DNA from 3 places in the Lelliottia amnigena genome. Region 3 is predicted to be linked to each of the others. Evidence: predicted binding sites of a transcription regulator. Region 3 holds the regulator's gene; each other region holds the start of a gene.
What was found. The regulator sigma-54, encoded in region 3, starts transcription at its own class of promoters, with help from an activator protein. The targets are predictions, from matches to a motif close to GTTGGCACANNTTTCGCTNT.

Region 1 (3,280 bases), 1.8 Mb from region 3:
GCGTGCCAAGAGAAGAGAGGAAACGGTTAGGTACGGTACGCAAAATACCGAACAGCGAGCCGACAAGGAAAGCGATAATCCAGGCCGTTATAGAGAGCGCAACGGTGACCTGAAAGCCGCTCCACAGCCAGCCGAGATAGGTTGTGTTGCCGAACGGGGCTTGTTGCAGAAAAATGCCCCAGTTCCAGTCTATTGACATAATCAACTCCAGAAAAAAAAGGGTAGCAGCGCTACCCTCGAAGATTGGTGAGAAGCTCAATTTTCGCGCTGAGTGGGGAACGACCACTCAGCGTATAGTCTGTCCACGCTTCCCGACAATCGAGAGGGCAGGAGATCCCGCCCCTATGGTTCTAATTAGTTAAGTGCTTTGTCGTTTGGTTCTTTGAACAGGGCTTTCATGTCGCTAGACAGTTCAAAGTTCATGTTGAGATTTTTTGGTGGAATCGGGTTCTTGAACCACTTATCGAACCATTTTTCCGCTTCGCCAGAGGTCTGCGTCTTCGCGATGGTGTCATCGATCAGCTTTTTGAAGTCTGCATCGTCTTTACGCAGCATACAGCCGTAAGCTTCTTTAGACTGCGCGGTGCCGACGATTTCCCAGTTATCAGGCTTCTTCGCTTTTGCACGTTCGCCAGCCAGCAGAGCGTCATCCATCATAAAGGCCACTGCACGACCGCTTTCCAGCGTACGGAAGGAGTCACCGTGGTCTTTCGCACTGATGATGCGCATATCCATTTTCTTCTCTTCGTTCAGCTTGTGCAGCAGAACTTCAGAAGTGGTACCCGAGGTCACAACAACGGCTTTGCCTTTCAGGTCCGCGAAGTCTTTAATGTCACCGCCTTTTTTGGTCAGCAAACGCGTACCGACCACGAAAATGGTGTCGGAGAAGGCCGCTTGTTTTTGACGCTCAAGGTTGTTCGTCGTAGAACCACACTCAAAATCGAAAGTGCCGTTTTGCAGCAGCGGAATACGGTTTTGTGAGGTAATTGGAATCAGCTTCACCTCAAGATCGGGCTTGTTCAGCTTTTTCTTGACGGCTTCAACGATTGCGTTGGAGTAATCCTGTGAGTAACCCACGACTTTTTGCGTGTTGTCGTAGTATGAGAACGGGACGGAAGATTCACGGTGGCCGACCACGATCACGCCATTTTTGGCAATCTTGTCGAGAGTGCTCCCGGCTGCCGGGGCGTCTTCAGCGTGAACGACGCTTGCGGACATTCCCATTACCAGCATTGCTGTGGCCAGTTTACGTAATTGCATACCCAACTCCTTTTATTATCTGCGCCAGAGACGCATCGATACCCATTGTGATGTTGTTATATCTCGCGCTATGCGAGTGCAGTGTTATGCAAGCTTGTTAACATTTAGTCTGGCTTAATGTAAAGATTTTGCTGCGTTATTGTTTATTTTTGCGAAGCGCGCCGCACCATTCAGAGGCAATAATCTTTCGTTGCACCGTTTCGGTGCTACCGCTGAACTGCGATGGTGCGACTGAGTTGCACGTCAAGCCAAACGACTGAATATGTGATTTAACAAAGCAATAGGTGTGCCAGAAATGGCAAATAAGGCAGGATTTTTTTGCCCGGCACACAACGCGTGGCCGGGCAAAGGAGGGGCTTAACGACGACGCCGACGTAAACTCATCAGTAGCGCGCCAAAACCAAATAGCACAGTCAGGATCCACAGCGGCCAGTTTCCGGTACGAGCGTACGGCGTCAGGCCAGTGGTTGGGGTAACTTTCGTGGTCAATACCGCACGGGTGAACTGCGGGATCATCGCCTGGATTTCGCCCTGCGGGCCAATCACTGCGGTGATGCCGTTGTTGGTGCTGCGCAGTAACGGTCGGGCCAGCTCCAGCGAACGCATACGCGCCATCTGGAAATGTTGCCACGGGCCAATCGACTTACCAAACCAGGCATCGTTTGAAATGGTCAGCAGATAGTCGGTGTCAGCGCGGAAGTTGTCGCGGACCTGCTCGCCAAGAATAATTTCGTAGCAAATGGCGGGGGTCAGCGCTAACCCATGGGCATGCAGCTGTGGCTGGACGTAGGGGCCGCGGCTAAAGGACGACATTGGCAGATCGAAGAACGGGGCGAGCGGGCGAAGAATTGATTCCAGAGGGACAAATTCGCCAAACGGCACCAGGTGATTTTTGTTGTAGCGGTTGGTCGACTCGTAGCTGTACGGATTGTCCTTCCCAAGCGTAATGATGGTGTTGTAGGTGTCGTAACGGTTTTGCTTATTCAGCCGCGCGTCGACAATCCCGGTGATCAGCGTGCTATTACGCGCACGCAGCAGATCGTCCATCATGCTCAGAAAACGTTGCTGATTGATTTCCAGATCCGGAATCGCCGATTCAGGCCAGATAATCAGCTGCGATTTACCCATCTCTTTTTGCGTCGCATCGAGATAGATTTTCAGCGTGTTAATGAGCTGGTTCTCGTCCCACTTCAGCGACTGAGGGATATTGCCCTGTACCATAGACACTTGGGTGGCGCGTTCAGGCTCCAGCGTAAACCACTGGATGTAACGCAGCGGGAAGGGCAGTGCGAACAGCACAACCGCAACAACCAGCGGTTTCCAGTTACGTTTAATCAGTGCCAGAACGAGCAGGCCGGTGACCACCATCAGCAGGAAGTTGATCGCCTCGACGCCCATGACAGGTGCGAGTCCTTTCAATGGACCGTCAATCTGGCTGTATCCGAACTGGAGCCACGGGAAACCGGTGAGTACCCAGCCGCGCAGGAATTCGGTAATTTGCCAAACGACAGGCGCAGCAATGGCGACACGAATCCAGGTCGTTTTAGGCCACAGGCGAGAAAGAATGCCTGCAAACAAACCGGTATACAGTGAAAGATAGGCGGCCAGCAGCAGCACAAGGAAAACGTTAACTGGCCCCGGCATTCCGCCAAACTGCGCGATACTGACGTAAACCCAGTTAATGCCTGAGCCGAACAGGCCAAGCCCCCAGAAGTAGCCGATTGCGGCGGCCTGTACCGGGCGACGGTTAAGCGTTAATCCTTGCAAACCCATCAGCGAAACAAGCGCTGCGGGCCAGATGTCGTAAGGAGAAAAAGCCAGCGTTCCGCTGGCTCCGAATAACAGCGCCAGCAGCAAACGTACGCGCTGGCGTTCAAATAATGGGGCAAATGCCATTTACATTAGTCTTCCAGTTTTGGTACCGGGGAGTCGTCCGGCATTCGGACGTGAACCTGTATAATACGGCGACTGTCGGCCATGGCGACCTTAAACTGGTAACCGTCGATTTCAACGGATTCGC
Region 2 (3,280 bases), 1.3 Mb from region 3:
CAGGATTGTTACCGGAAATCGGTTAAGAAAAGGGCTCATAATGAGCCCTATTTTTATCAATGCAATTAATGCAAACAGCAGCTTTTGAATTTCTTACCGCTGCCGCACGGACAAGGATCGTTACGGCCCACTTTCGCACCATTGATGATCGGCTGCTGGGCCACGGTCACTAGCGGGTTCGCCACCCAGTAGTTATATAAACGAAGCGCTGCCGGTTTGATTCGTTCAATGCTGGCGTGATATTCGTCTTCGGTCAATTCATCCAGCTGTTCGGCATTCGCTTCCGTTCCGTGCAGCGTAATGATGTCTAAATCGGCTTTCAGCGCTTCCGGCAACGATGACCAGTCGGTCAGTGCCATCCCGCGCATATAGCCGTAACACCACTCTTCCACCACGGTGTAGCTTTTCCCGTCCACGTCGTTAACGCCGAAAACCGGTTCAAACTGATCGGGATAATCACTCAGTCGCTCAGCGATATCGTTCAAATGCTTAAAGCAGAGATCGATAAATCGGTTCATTTCGCGATCGTTTTTCCAGCGCGGAACATACTTTTGACCGCCCCACACCGCCACCAGCCAGGTATCGGGTTCAACGACTACCGGACCCGATAAAACCGCGGTAAGCATGCCGTCAAGCTCGGAAACGTCAATCACAGACGCATCCTCATGACCGTAAGACATCAACGTCTCTTCCAGCCACTCCAGTTCGTTTTCAGTTAATGGGCCTTCAGTCATTGCAGATACTCCTGATAAAAAAAGAAAACGATTTTATCACACAATGCCCAGGGACTTCTCAACGCCAGCGTCAGGCGTGCGGCGCAGCGTGTTCAAACAACGATAACAACACCATCCCCATGGGCTTTCCTGGTGCAAAATAGCTTGAATCGTGACCGTTGCACACGTGGCGGGCATTATTGTTAATGAGATGTGATCCCCGCTGTAATTTCAGTTGATGCTGCCAGAGCGCATAAAACGGCGCTCTATACTGAAATAAGTCAAAACCCCGCAACGGGTTATCCACTCTGGCAACCATTTTGCTTAATGTTCCTGCCCGTAAAGGGTGACAGGAAATCTCGCCGTATCAGCAGGATATTGTCAGGCTCGCGTTTGTTTCGTGCATTTTGTTCTCGCTTTTGTTTTTGGATTGACTGCGCCATCTGCCTTCAGGTTTGGACCGTGGTGCAAAAACCTCTTTGCTAAGGAACATAATAATGTCGCTGAAATTACTCAGAAGTCCCCTTTCTCTTGTAGTAGCAGGTTGTCTGGTCACGGCATTTTCCGCCCAGGCGGATATCGTCATTGGCGTCGCGGGGCCGTTCACCGGGCCAAACGCGACCTATGGCGATCAGTACTGGCATGGAGCGACTCAGGCCGCCGAAGATATCAATGCCGCCGGTGGGATCAACGGCGAAAAGATTAAGCTGGTTCAGGGTGATGATGCCTGCGAGCCTAAACAGGCCGTCTCCGTCGCTAACCGTCTGGTTGATCAGGACAAAGTCAAAGCGGTTGTCGGGCATTTTTGCTCATCGTCGACGATGCCCGCCTCCGAGGTGTACAACGACGCAGGCGTCCTGGCAATCACTCCAGGCTCTACCAACCCGTTAATCACCGAACGCGGCATGAGCGATATGTTCCGCATGTGCGGACGTGACGATCAGCAAGGGAAAGTCGCCAGCGATTTTATTATTGATAAGCTGAAGGCCAAACGGGTGGTGATCATTCACGATAAAGACACCTACGGTCAGGGACTGGCGGATGCGACGAAAGCCGCGCTGGCAAAACGTGGCGTGAATGACGTGATGTACGAAGGCTTGTCGCGCGGTGAGAAAGACTTCAACGCGCTGGTCACGAAAATCGGCGCGCAAAAACCGGATGTGGTGTTCTTCGGTGGCTGTCACCCGGAAGCCGGTCCGCTGGTGCGTCAGATGCGTGAGCAAGGCGTGCAGGCCAAATTCTTCTCCGGCGACTGTATCGTCAACGAAGAGATGGTGACCGCGGCAGGTGGGCCGAAATACACCAACGGTATTTACATGACCTTTGGCAAAGATCCCCGTTTGATCCCCGACGGCAAAGCCGTCATCGAGAAATTCCGCACCAGTAAGTTTGAACCCGAAGGTTACACCCTTTATTCCTACGCCTCTGTTCAAGCCATCGCCGCAGCCTTTAAAGCGACTGGCGGTACGGATTCTGCCAAGGCCAGCGCCTGGCTGAAGGCCAATCCGGTTGAAACGGTGATGGGCAAAAAATCCTGGGATGACAAGGGTGACCTGAAAGTCTCCGACTACGTCGTGTATCAGTGGGATGACAAAGGGAAATATACCGAAGTGCCGTAACGGAACGGCGTCACGCTCAACGTCGATAGCTTTTTATCGACGCGATATAACCATCAGGCTGCACGCATGTGTCGTGCAGCCCATAACACGAGCGCGCGGTGATGAGCACATTCTTTCTTCAGCAGTTGATCAACGGCTTAACGCTAGGTTCCGTATACGGACTCATTGCCATCGGCTATACGATGGTATACGGCATTATCGGGATGATAAATTTCGCTCACGGCGAAGTGTATATGATTTCCGCCTATCTCAGCGCCATCGGCCTGGCGTTGCTCGCCTGGTTTGGCCTGGAGTCATTTCCGTTATTAATCCTCGGCACGCTGGTGTTCACCATTATCGTGACGGGCGTCTATGGCTGGACGATTGAACGCATCGCTTATAAACCGCTGCGCAACTCAACGCGTCTGGCTCCGCTGATCTCGGCCATCGGGATGTCATTAATCCTGCAAAACTATGCGCAAATCAGCCAGGGGCCGCGTCAGCAAGGCGTGCCAACAATGCTGGATGGCGTGTTCCGTTTTCACCTTGGCGAGGGGTTTGTCCAGGTCACCTATACCAAAGTGTTTATTCTGATTGCCTCATTCGCAGGCATGCTGCTGCTCACCTGGATAATCAGCAATACCCGATTAGGACGCATGTGCCGCGCCGTTCAGCAGGACCGCAAAATGGCGTCGATTTTAGGCATAAATACGGACCGGATAATTTCGCTGGTGTTCGTGATTGGTGCAGCCATGGCTGGCCTTGCGGGTGTGTTGATTACCATGAACTACGGCACCTTTGATTTTTACGTCGGGTTTGTTATCGGCATCAAAGCCTTTACGGCTGCGGTTCTTGGTGGGATTGGGTCACTGCCGGGGGCGATGCTGGGCGGGTTGATTCTCGGGATCGCCGAAGCACAATTTTCGGGGATGGTGAATTCTGATTACAAAGATGTGTTCTCGTTTGGAT
Region 3 (3,280 bases):
CGCAGCATCTCGGCCAGTTCGTGAACCGACATCTCGGAGGTGTCGACAATCAGATCGGCACGGGAACGCAGCGGCTCCAGTAAATCACTCTCTTCGTCGATAGCGCTCTCGAGAGAGAGATTTTTGCTGGAAAGCGGATGCAAACGTCGGGTATCACTGTAGCGACGAATCAGCGTGTTGCGATCGGCATCCAGGAACAGCAATTGCGGAGTGAAGGTTTCTGGCAGGCTGCTCATCGCCTGCTCAAAGACTTCCGGCGATTCCGGCATATTACGGACGTCGATGCTGACGGCCGCAGAAATTTGTCTGTCAGCCAGCGTACGCGCCAGTTCTGGTAACAGTACGACCGGAAGGTTATCGACGCAGTAAAAACCCATATCTTCGAGCGCCCGAAGGGCCACGGATTTCCCCGAGCCCGAACGACCGCTGACGATCATCAGCACCATGTTCCGTTTCTCCTCGCGCCTGCAGATGTGGAGGCCATCTTATGGTTACGCATCATCCTGATTGCCTTCCACTTCGGTGATAATTTGATACAGTTCTTCATCACTTTGGGCTGCGCGCAGACGGCGGCAAATTGTTTTATCTGCCAGACGCTTGGCCACTAGCGAGAGCGTGTGCAAATGGGTTTTGGTCTGGTCAGCAGGCACCAGCAGCGCGAAAAGCAGATCGACGGGCTGGTTATCAATCGCGTCAAATGCGATTGGCGTTTCCAGTTGGACAAACACGCCAACGGCGCGCAGTGTGTCCTCCTCCAGCTTGCCATGCGGAATGGCAATACCATTGCCGATACCGGTACTGCCCATTTTTTCACGGGTCAGGATGGCCTCAAACACCACCTGAGGTGGCAGGCTTAACTGTTTTGCGGCCAGTTCACTGATGATTTCCAGAGCGCGTTTTTTGCTCTGGCAGTGAACGCCACTGCGGGTACATTCCTGGTTAAGGACATGACTTAATTGAAGACCGGAATCGTTGTTCATCATAATTTCACCTAAGCGCTAACTGTACATATGGCCTGTTGTGTTTTACAACAGGCCGCCCTGCACCCGTTAACTGCTCGGACAATCAGTGTTGTTTCAGTTTATCTTTATGTTTATTAAGCTGTCGCGCAAGCTTGTCAATCAAGCCGTCGATAGCCGCGTACATGTCTTGCCCTTCCGCACTGGCATGGATTTCGCCCCCATTTATGTGCAGGGTTGCGTCCGAGATATGAGTCACTTTCTCCACTTTCAACACAATGTAGACCTGATTAATCCTCTCGAAATACTGCTCCAGCTTCGCGAATTTAGTGTTTAAAAAATCGCGTAAAGCCTCAGTGATTTCGACATTGTGTCCTGTGATGTTGAGCTGCATAGTGTCTTCCTTATCGGTTGTGTCAAACCAGTTGTTTACGCTGGTTAGACGGCGGAATGGATAAAGACTCTCGATACTTCGCAACAGTACGACGTGCCACCATGATACCCTGATCGGACAGCAGGGTGGTTAACTTACTGTCACTCAGTGGCTTCGCGGGGTTTTCCGCGGCGATCAACTTCTTCACCAGAGCACGAATGGCCGTCGACGAGGCTTCGCCACCGCCTTCGGTATTCACATGACTGGAGAAGAAATACTTAAGCTCAAAAATACCACGCGGACTGTGCAGATACTTCTGCGTGGTCACACGCGAAATGGTCGATTCGTGCATCTCAACGGCCTGGGCAATATCTGCCAGGACCATCGGTTTCATAAATTCTTCGCCCTGCTCAAAAAAGCCTTGCTGCTGTTCCACAATGCATCGACTCACGCGTAGCAGCGTATCATTTCGGCTTTCGAGGCTTTTGATCAGCCATCGCGCTTCCTGAAGATTGCTACGAATATATTGATTGTCGGAGTCGTTCCGCGCACTGGTGCACATAGACGCGTATTGCTGGTTGATTTGCAGGCGGGGAATGCTGTCGGAATTGAGTTCTACGGTCCAGAGACCGTTGTGCTTTCGGACCAGAACGTCAGGAATCACATATTCGGGTTCGCCGGTTTGAATCGATTGGCCCGGACGGGGATCGAGCGACTGGATCAGACTCACCGCTTCTTTCAGCACGTCTTCTTTGAGTCGCGTAACGCGCATCAGACTGCGGAAATCATGATTCGCCAGCAAATCCAAATGTTCGCTGATAATCAGCCGCGCTTCGTCGAGTCTTGGCGTCTCTTTTGCAAACTGAGAAAGCTGGATCAGCAAGCAGTCGCGCAGATCTTTTGCTGCGACGCCGACAGGGTCAAAGCGTTGAATGCGCTTGAGAACGGCTTCGATCTCGTCGAGTTCGATTTCGCAATCACCCATGCTTTCCAGAATCTCGTCCAGGGTTACCGTTAAATACCCGGTGTCATCCACGGCATCGACAATGGACGTGGCAATCGCACGATCGGTTTCGGTGAAAGGGGTCAACTCCACCTGCCACATCAGATAATCCTGTAGCGACTGCGTAGTTTCACCCTGATAAACCGGTAGCTCATCATCCTGATAATCAGCGCGCGTGCCGGATGGGGTTCCAGCGGTGTAAATTTCATCCCAGCTGGCATCCAGCGGTAACTCGTCAGGCATCTCTTTCTGCTCAAGGGCATCTGCCGTATCGAGCGTTTCGGTGTCCTGCTTTTCCTGGGTATCTACCTCATCATGAAGATCGGTTTGCTCCAGCAGTGGATTACTGTCCAGCGCTTGCTGCAGTTCCTGCTGAAGTTCTAACGTTGACAGTTGCAACAGACGGATTGCCTGTTGTAACTGTGGCGTCATCGCCAACTGTTGGCTGAGCCGTAATTGCAAACCTTGCTTCATGTTCAGGGCGTTTTTCTCCGGTCCTGCGTGACTTAACCTCTACCCTATCAGAGTCTGAAGTCTTCCCCAAGGTACACGCGCTTAACATGTTCATCTTCGAGGATTTCGAGTGGCGTGCCGTGAGCAATCAAATGGCCCTGGCTGACGATATATGCACGCTCACAAACTGCCAGCGTTTCACGCACGTTGTGGTCGGTAATCAGCACACCAAGACCGCTGTCGCGCAGATGTTCAATGATACGTTTAATGTCGATAACGGAGATAGGGTCGACGCCGGCAAACGGTTCATCCAAAAGGATAAATTTCGGATTGGCTGCCAGTGCGCGGGCAATTTCTACTCGACGGCGTTCACCGCCCGAAAGTGCCTGGCCGAGGCTGTCGCGCAGGTGTTCAATATGGAACTCTTCCATCAATTCGTTGGCGCGATCCTGACGCTGCTCAGAGGTCAAATCGTCACGGATTTGCAGGACG

Region 1: the regulator sigma-54 is predicted to act here: its motif matches at 1,535-1,554, upstream of I6L74_RS14185 (amino acid ABC transporter substrate-binding protein).
Region 2: the regulator sigma-54 is predicted to act here: its motif matches at 1,021-1,040, upstream of I6L74_RS21140 (branched-chain amino acid ABC transporter substrate-binding protein).

What each region holds. Positions count from the first base shown of each region.
Region 1 covers NZ_CP077236.1:3,037,317-3,040,596, forward strand. Annotated here, with positions in the region: gene I6L74_RS14180 (amino acid ABC transporter permease) at 1-199, opposite strand, end outside; gene I6L74_RS14185 (amino acid ABC transporter substrate-binding protein) at 355-1,260, opposite strand; gene lnt (apolipoprotein N-acyltransferase) at 1,618-3,156, opposite strand; gene corC (CNNM family magnesium/cobalt transport protein CorC) at 3,162-3,280, opposite strand, start outside.
Region 2 covers NZ_CP077236.1:4,468,940-4,472,219, forward strand. Annotated here, with positions in the region: gene tyrP (tyrosine transporter TyrP) at 1-26, shown strand, start outside; gene I6L74_RS21135 (YecA/YgfB family protein) at 66-734, opposite strand; gene I6L74_RS21140 (branched-chain amino acid ABC transporter substrate-binding protein) at 1,211-2,332, shown strand; gene I6L74_RS21145 (ABC transporter permease subunit) at 2,434-3,280, shown strand, end outside.
Region 3 covers NZ_CP077236.1:1,237,584-1,240,863, reverse strand. Annotated here, with positions in the region: gene rapZ (RNase adapter RapZ) at 1-446, opposite strand, end outside; gene ptsN (PTS IIA-like nitrogen regulatory protein PtsN) at 492-983, opposite strand; gene hpf (ribosome hibernation promoting factor) at 1,066-1,353, opposite strand; gene rpoN (RNA polymerase factor sigma-54) at 1,376-2,809, opposite strand; gene lptB (LPS export ABC transporter ATP-binding protein) at 2,857-3,280, opposite strand, start outside.